2 regions of the Butyrivibrio sp. WCE2006 genome follow, and region 1 is predicted to be linked to the other one. Evidence: a T-box and tRNA genes for the amino acid it is inferred to sense, from the RefSeq annotation. Region 1 holds a T-box; the other holds one or more tRNA genes.
What was found. The T-box of region 1 lies ahead of ileS (isoleucine--tRNA ligase). A T-box ahead of a tRNA ligase gene usually reads a tRNA of that ligase, here a tRNA-Ile.
Positions count from the first base shown of each region.

Region 1 (4,310 bases):
TTGATTTAAAAAGTATAACATAATTGTTTCTGACAGGTTATCAGGTAGGTTGCAACATGGTAAAACATGGGAGTATTTGCTAAAATAAATAGACTTACATGTATTCTAAGGGGGATGTTATGGGGAATGCTTTTTATTTTGAATTCGAGCCACATTTAATGATCTGGTTACAAAATATGCTTGGAGAAAAAGGGGCGCTGGCTATTTCACATCTATCCGCTTTAGGCGAAGAGGCAGTAGCTATTGTGATAATAGGCTTTCTTTATTGGTGCTATGACAAGCAGTTTGGAATTTATATAGCTACTAATGTGATAACAGGAGTTGTGTTTAACGGCTTTATTAAGAATATCGCATTAAGGCTGCGACCATATATAGTTCACAAAGAGATCGTATGCTACAGACCGCAGGATAAAAGTGCTGATATTTACGATGTTGCAGCACAGGGGTATTCTTTTCCCAGTGCACATTCGATGAATTCGACGATTATATATGGTTCACTTGCAAGATATACAAAAGGCCGGATTTTTACGATTTTAGCATTTCTTCTTCCGTTTCTTATTGGTATCTCAAGGATTGTGGTAGGTGTTCATTATCCTTCAGATGTTATGTTTGGATGGGGAGTGGGAGCAATTTTAGTTTTTCTTCTTCCATTTATATATGAAAAGGCCGGTGAGGAGAAAAGGACACTCGTTAATTTTATTATTTTCGTAGTGTTTGCAACCGGATTTTTCTTTTGTAAAACTACCGATTATTATACAGGAATGGGGTTGATGGCAGGTTTTTTCCCAGCGATAGAGTTTGAAAAGCGATATGTAAAATTTGAAGGGACAAAAAAGCCACTGAGTATAATCATGAGATTCGCAGGCGGCTTCTTAATATATCTGGTTTTAAATATGCTGCTTAAGCTGCCGTTTTCAAAAGAATTTCTTGAATCATACACCATGGGTGCCTTTGTGGTAAGATTTTTAAGGTATGCAATAATAATTTTTGTGATGTTTGGAGTGTATCCTCTGGCTTTTAAACTGGTGAATAAAAAGAAAGCATAATTATAGGTTATTATGGCTCATTCCTTCTGTTTTCAAATCGTACATTGTATAGAACTGAGATATTAAAAATTATGGTAACCTATTGACTTTTTATATTTGTGTGAATAAAATTATTTTTAAATTGCATAATAAAAGCTATGACGAAGACAGTATGTATTTTTGGAACGCTACAGAGAGCCTGTGTGTGGTGCGAACAGGTGCAAGTACAGAACACAGAAAATCACTTCTGAGCTGCATGACTGAAAGATGTATGTCGATTGAATTTGGCAGATAAGTAAGTTGTGTCGGAATCTCCCCGTAATGGAGAAACATATAAAACCTGAAAAGGGGAGTATGTGTAAACAGGTGGTATAGCGAGTTGTGGCTCGTCCTTTTTACAAAGGACGGGCTTTTATTTTTCCTGAAAGGAGTAATTATGTATAAGAAGGTTGATACAGACATGAATTTTGTCGCTCGTGAAAAAGAAGTCGAGAAATTCTGGAAAGATCAGGATATCTTTCAGAAGAGTGTAGACACCAGAAGCAAGGGCGATATGTATATGTTCTATGATGGACCGCCAACAGCTAACGGAAAGCCTCATATCGGACATGTGCTTACACGTGCCATAAAGGATATGATTCCGAGATATCGCACTATGAAAGGTTACACAGTTCCACGTAAAGCCGGATGGGATACTCATGGTCTTCCTGTAGAGCTTGAAGTTGAGAAACTTCTTGGTCTTGATGGCAAGGAGCAGATCGAAGAATACGGTATGGAGCCCTTCATTAAAAAATGTAAGGAATCTGTATGGAAATATAAAGGAATGTGGGAGGATTTTTCAGGCACAGTTGGTTTCTGGGCAGATATGGATCATCCTTACATTACATATGATGATAATTTCATAGAGTCAGAATGGTGGGCTCTTAATGAAATCTGGAAGAAGGGTCTTCTTTATAAGGGATTCAAGGTAGTTCCTTATTGTCCTCGTTGTGGCACACCTCTTTCATCTCATGAAGTCGCACAGGGTTATAAGACACTTAAGGAGCGCACAGCGGTTGTAAGGTTCAAGGTTAAGGGTGAGGATGCATATTTCCTTGCATGGACAACAACTCCCTGGACACTTCCTTCTAACATCGGACTTTGTGTGAATCCCGATGAAAAGTATATTAAAGTTAAGGCAGCTGATGGATATACATATTATCTTGCAGAGGCACTTGCTGATACAGTTCTTGGCGGACTTGCTAAGGAAGAGGGAGAAAAGCCCTACGAAGTACTTGAGTCCTATGTTGGAACAGATCTTGAATACAAAGAGTATGAGCCTCTTTACCAGTGTGCAGCTGATGAGACTGAGAAGCAGCATAAAAAGGCATTCTTTATCTATTGTGATAACTACGTAACCATGTCAGATGGTACAGGTATCGTACATATTGCTCCTGCATTTGGTGAAGATGATGCCCGTGTTGGAAGAAAATATGATGCTCCTCTTGTACAGATGGTTGATGGTGAAGGCAGACTTAAGCCTGAGACTCCGTTTGCAGGAATGCGTTGCAAACCTACACAGAAGGAGATGGACGAAGGTGCTATAAGTGCGGATCCCGAAGTACTTAAGGATCTGGATTCAAGACAGCTCCTTTTCTCAGCTCCTAAGATGGAGCATGATTATCCTCACTGCTGGAGATGTGGAACACCGCTTCTTTACTATGCACGTTCTTCATGGTTCATCAAGGTAACAGAAGTTAAGGATGATCTTATAAGAAATAACAAGGAGATCAACTGGGTTCCTGAATCAATTGGTAAGGGACGTTTCGGTGACTGGCTTGAGAACATTCAGGATTGGGGAATTTCCCGTGACAGATATTGGGGAACACCTCTTAATATTTGGGAATGTGATGACTGTGGACATCAGCTTTCCGTAGGATCAAGAAAAGAGCTGGCTGAGCTTTCAGGAGATCCTTCAGCAGAGACCTGTGAGCTTCACAGACCTTATATTGATAAGTATGAGATCACATGTCCTAAGTGTGGCAAGAAGATGCACAGAGTTAAGGAAGTTATCGACTGCTGGTTCGATTCAGGAGCAATGCCTTTTGCACAGCTCCACTATCCTTTTGAGAATAAGGAGCTTTTTGAGAAGCAGTTCCCTGCTCAGTTTATTTCAGAGGCTGTGGATCAGACCAGAGGATGGTTCTACTCACTTCATGCTGAAGCAACACTTCTTTTCAACAAGCCTGCATTTAAAAATGTTATAGTTCTTGGACTTGTGCAGGATGAAAACGGACAGAAGATGAGTAAGTCAAAGGGTAATGCGGTTGATCCTTTCGAAGCTCTTGAGAAATACGGAGCAGATGCTATCAGATGGTATTTCTATACAAACAGTGCTCCCTGGCTTCCTTCAAGATTTGCAGGAAAGACAGTACAGGAAGGACAGAGAAAATTCCTTGGAACTCTTTGGAATACCTATGCATTCTTCGTGCTTTATGCAAATATTGATGGTTTTGATGCTTCCAAGTATACCCTTGAAAAGGATAAGCTTACTGTAATGGATAAGTGGATTCTTTCCAAGATGAATACCATGATCGGTGAAGTGGATAAGAACCTTGAGAACTACAGAATACCTGAAGCAGGAAAGGCACTGGATGCTTTTGTTGATGATCTTTCTAACTGGTATGTAAGAAGAAGCCGTGAGCGTTTCTGGGCTAAAGGAATGGAGCAGGATAAGATTTCTGCATATATGACACTTTACACAGCTCTTGTAAATGTATGTAAGGCAGCAGCTCCCATGGTTCCTTTCATGACAGAGTCTATCTATCAGAATCTTGTCAGAACCAGTGATGCATCAGCACCGGAGTCAATTCACCTTTGTGATTTCCCTGCTGTTGATGAGAGCTTTATTGATAAGGATCTTGAGGAGAACATGGATGAGGTACTTCAGATAGTTGTGCTTGGTCGTGCATGCCGTAACGCAGCTGCAATCAAGAATCGTCAGCCTATCGGACAGATGTACGTTAAAGCTGAAAAGTCTGTATCTGAGTTCTATCAGGAGATAATTGAGGAAGAGCTTAATGTTAAGAAGGTTATCTTTGCAGATGATGTAAGAGACTTCACAACATATACCTTTAAGCCCCAGCTCAAGACAGTAGGACCTAAGTATGGTAAAGTACTCGGCGGAATAAAAGAATACTTAGGCAGTCTCGATGGAAATAATGCTATGGATGAGCTCAAGGCTAATGGAGCACTCAAGTTCGAAGTTAATGGCGTAGCGGTAGAGCTTACGGAGGATGATCTTCT
Region 1 covers NZ_JNKH01000008.1:46,017-50,326, forward strand. Annotated here, with positions in the region: gene T501_RS07485 (phosphatase PAP2 family protein) at 120-1,046, shown strand; T-box leader at 1,175-1,422, shown strand; gene ileS (isoleucine--tRNA ligase) at 1,462-4,310, shown strand, end outside.

Region 2 (4,310 bases), on a different contig from region 1:
AATAGTGTCTACATGCGAAAGATTCTTTTCAAACTCCACAATCCCCACATAATCAGTTTCATTCAATCTCCCGACAATCTCTTTGTATCCATTAAGCGTAACACCATAGCCTGCTCTTTTAAGAGCCAGGAAAGCTCTTATCAAATCATCACTTCTCGCCTTGGAGTCTCCCATAATGTGAATGATACAGTTACCGGATTCCGAATCCTCAGTCACCATCATCTGCATATTAGTTGAGAATTTTTGTATAAAATCCCATTCATGGCCACTAAGATATTTATAATCAAAGTAGGCTTTATCACGCCTTAACCACCCAAGAAAATGAACCGGATCATCCATCGGAACCATATAGAGCCCATCATCCCTGCCATCCGCAGTTAGGTAGTACCATTCCTTTGGTGTCATTCCGGAATAGAATGCTCTTTCCGCTTTACTGTCTTCATAGCAATGTAATCCGGCTGTTTTTTCTTTTGGCATACCAAGCGCTTCATATACGACAGCACAAGCCTCGTAGAAACTTCTGGCCGTCATTTTTTCCTCTATGTAGTCTGTACAGCCTCCGCTTTCCATCAATTCATTTATTTCATCCTGACTCAACGAGCTAATGTAGCTTTCCCTTGCCTCAGGAAAAATATCATAATAATCCGTTCTACGGATAGCCCCTCTCCTTCTTTCATATGGCACCTTGGCGATATAGCTCTCATACTCTCCTTTTTCCGCTAAAGAAAGGACCAGTTTAACACACTCAATAAGCCCATCAAGCATATCCGTTATATCTACTATGCTTCTATCCGTACTCTTGGAGTCATAAGACATCACACTTATGTCATCCAGCATAACTTCGTAAAAGACATCTCCAGGGCCATAAACAGCGCCACAGAACCTTATGTTTACCCAGTCCCCCTCATCTGTTTTGTTCGGAACATTTACCCATATTGATCTTCGTGAGCTCCTGCCATCTGTACCAATCTTGTTAGTGAGGCTCATGAGTTCCATCATCTTCTCTAAACCTTCATTACTCAAAGTGTATTCAGCATGCCAATATTTATTCTTCCATCTAGATATTTTTCGTTCTGTAACCATATCACCAAATTCCCCAAATCTATTATTGTGAAGCACTTCCTTTTTCGCAGTAGGATATGCAATTTCTTATTATGGTTATGATATCCTTCCTACTCAGCATTGTCATTGAACCACTAGTTGAAAAAAGACCCTGCATCTCTGCAAGGTCTTTTCACCGCTTAGCCAGGCTTAAGGTACTCATATGATAAAATTCCGAAATTATTATATTGCCTACAACACAGCCATGAGGATTACTTCAGCCCAACCGGTTTAACGCCCTAACCTTTATCACGGATTTCAACATATTTCTATGTCTAAAGCACGTTCTCAGTTTCCAATTGATAATTGAGGCAAATACAATTGACCGACGATAATTTACGGTTTAACCAAAATGCAAAATGGTTAATATTGTTGTTGGTCGTTTTAGACGACTTTCCCCTTTCAATCGGGGCTTCAGAAGCAGGATTCGAACCTGCGATTTCCGGACCATTAACCCAGTGCGATTTCCACTTCGCCATTCTGAATACTCATCCAATATTTGCAGTATTGGTAATTGTAACGTAACCCTGTTACAGGGAAACCGGGTTTGAAGTTTTCGTGTTGCAGGCAATTCTTACTGAGTTAATCAAATCTCAATAAACGTTGTCGCATTGGATACTTTAATCTGAGTATCAAGCTCAGTAAGAAGCGTATCCCTCTTTTCCTGAAGTACAGAAATCTTTTTCTGAACATCAAGTGGATCCACCAGCTCAGTAGTGTTCTCCTTCACATAAGCTTCAACTACTTCCAAAGGCTTCTCATCCTTAACTTTGGTATCCTTACCAAGAATTGAAAGTCTCATGCTCTCTGCTGTGTTCTGCAGCTGCTTGTTTTTCATATCTGCTATAGCGACTCTGGTCTGGTAATCCTTTTCCATCTTAAGCTGAAGTGATCTCTCGAAATCAGCATCTCCATCATATGATCCCGCACCGCGCAATCTGCTTCTTAGAGAAATTGCACCTGCAACGGTAAAAGAGCCATAGGTGGTATTGATAGTTGTATTAGCATTTGAAGCAACGATTGCTGCATCAATTCTCTGGAATCTGTCAATCAGATCCTGAATCTGCTGATATGCACTTTCTGCATCCTTGGCAAATTCATCCTTGGATACTCTTGCATCAAGCACCTTTTCCTCATTGGGCTTGATTGTATCTACAAAGCTAGCCTTTGAAATCTTATCCTGAATCTTTTTCACAAGCAGGTCTCTCTCATCAAGAGCCTGGGTGACAAGCATCTTATCTGCCATAAGCTTCACCCTCCATGAACTATACTTTTTTATTTGCCTTAAACAAAGTATAAGGTCATAAATAATTGGTTGTCATTGAACCGCTAGTTGAATGATATACTTCAAGATATTTATCATACTGATTTTGTTAATCTTGCAATCCATGCGCGAATCCCTCTTAGCTTCCTTGTATCCTTGACGCATATATCCTCGTCCTCAGAGACAACCATATTATCAATATATGGATTCTTTACTCCAATCCATTCAAAGAAAGCTTCGGCATCACGATGTAAATACTGATTTTCATTAGCATTACCACTCTTCTTCACAGATTCACTAAGAAACCGAAGCAGATCTCTCTCCTTCCTGGAATACTGCTTACGTGATAAGAGCTCACGATTCACTATCAGTTCGTTACTCTCCCCTTTATATGTGAATGCCTCAGAAATTGTCTGATCGGAAAAAGCATCCTTCCACATCTGTATCCCCTTGATGGCATAATCATTTATTGGCGACATTGGGAAATTGTCTGGTATTTCCATCTGCACCTCTTCGAAGTACTCTAAAAAAATATCTCTAGCAGGGCCTGCAAAATCAGGCATGAATTTTGAATCGTACTTCACATCATAAATATTTTCTTTTTCTAACGCTCTTGCACAAAAGTCCTTAAACAGTCTATTATTCATGCTGTTTATTATATCCGACAAAATTGTTCTCTCTTCTGATGAAAGCGCTATTTTTTCATCAATTGAAATATAATTAATTCTTGTCTGAAGGGGAGATGATAATTCAATATTCTTATTTGAGGCCATCATCATATATGGCTTTAATCCGGATCCTAAATTATTAGATACTTCCTTTATCCATGCCTCTCCATACCATCTACACTTTCCACCTGAAAGAAAGTCCTTTTCTACCTCATCTATCATTACCGGAAATAAATTATTCTCCTGCATCCTGTTGGTCATATATGATTTGCCATCATAATCTCTATAGCTCTTCCATTGTGGTATATTGTATGCTCCGTTCTGTAGTAGTTGATTTATTGCTGACAAAAGCGGCGTTTTACCAGAGCTACTTTGTCCACTTATGAACAATATATTAGGAATTTTAGCGAGCATCTCCTCCGTTCCATTGAAATATTTTTTCATGCCCACACGATACTTCCAAAAGAATGGCGATTGATATGCGTGCAGAAAAACCTCCCAGATTTTCTTGCCTACATCACTATTATTATCAGCTACATTTCTTTCATAACATCTTGTAAAACTGACCAATTTCTCCAATTCATCCCTGATATCATCGGACGACAACTTCTCATTAAAGATTATTGCGTCTTTATCAATCCCAGGCCTTGTTGCATATAGATTATTAGATTCAGAATGATAAATCAGTTCCGTGCGTGGTGCAGGATCATCTCCAACAGATACCTTCTGAACTCGAAGTTTGGTAAACTCATGCCGATTAGCCTCCAGCTCACTCTTGCTCTTAACGGTGCGTATTTTATTCTTAGCATTATTAGTAGAAGTCTTTATCAGTTCAACAATTCTCTCTGCTCTCCTTGCTTCATCTGTATCCTTATGGCTAAGTTCTGTCAATTCTCTGATACTTTCTGTCGTAATTGACATATCTTCTCTATTATTATCAAGATGTTCCGTTTTAATATCTGCCTCTTCTGCCAAATCCGCCAACCGGTTTTCCTTTTTCCATAACCTTTTACAGCCTTCAGGAACAGCATCTATAGTGTTTAGATAAATAGCCTGATATCTATTCAGATAATCATTGTATACCTTGGCATCTCTTGATATGCACCCATCTTCAAACTGTCTCGCTCCAATTCCAAATCCGTTATTTGTCATATTACAGGATCCAATTATCGTAAGATAATTATCAACACCATCACTAACTCCATGCAATAAATAAATCTTGCTATGCGCAGTCACTCCCGTTTTACAAAAGCGAAGTTTAACTCTATCATTAGCAA
Region 2 covers NZ_JNKH01000068.1:3,976-8,285, reverse strand. Annotated here, with positions in the region: gene T501_RS18850 (hypothetical protein) at 1-1,023, opposite strand, end outside; tRNA gene T501_RS18845 (tRNA-Ile) at 1,514-1,586, opposite strand; gene T501_RS18840 (hypothetical protein) at 1,688-2,347, opposite strand; gene T501_RS18835 (phospholipase D-like domain-containing protein) at 2,461-4,310, opposite strand, start outside.
Region 2: it has a tRNA-Ile gene. The T-box ahead of ileS (isoleucine--tRNA ligase) is inferred to sense a tRNA for this amino acid. The anticodon was not compared.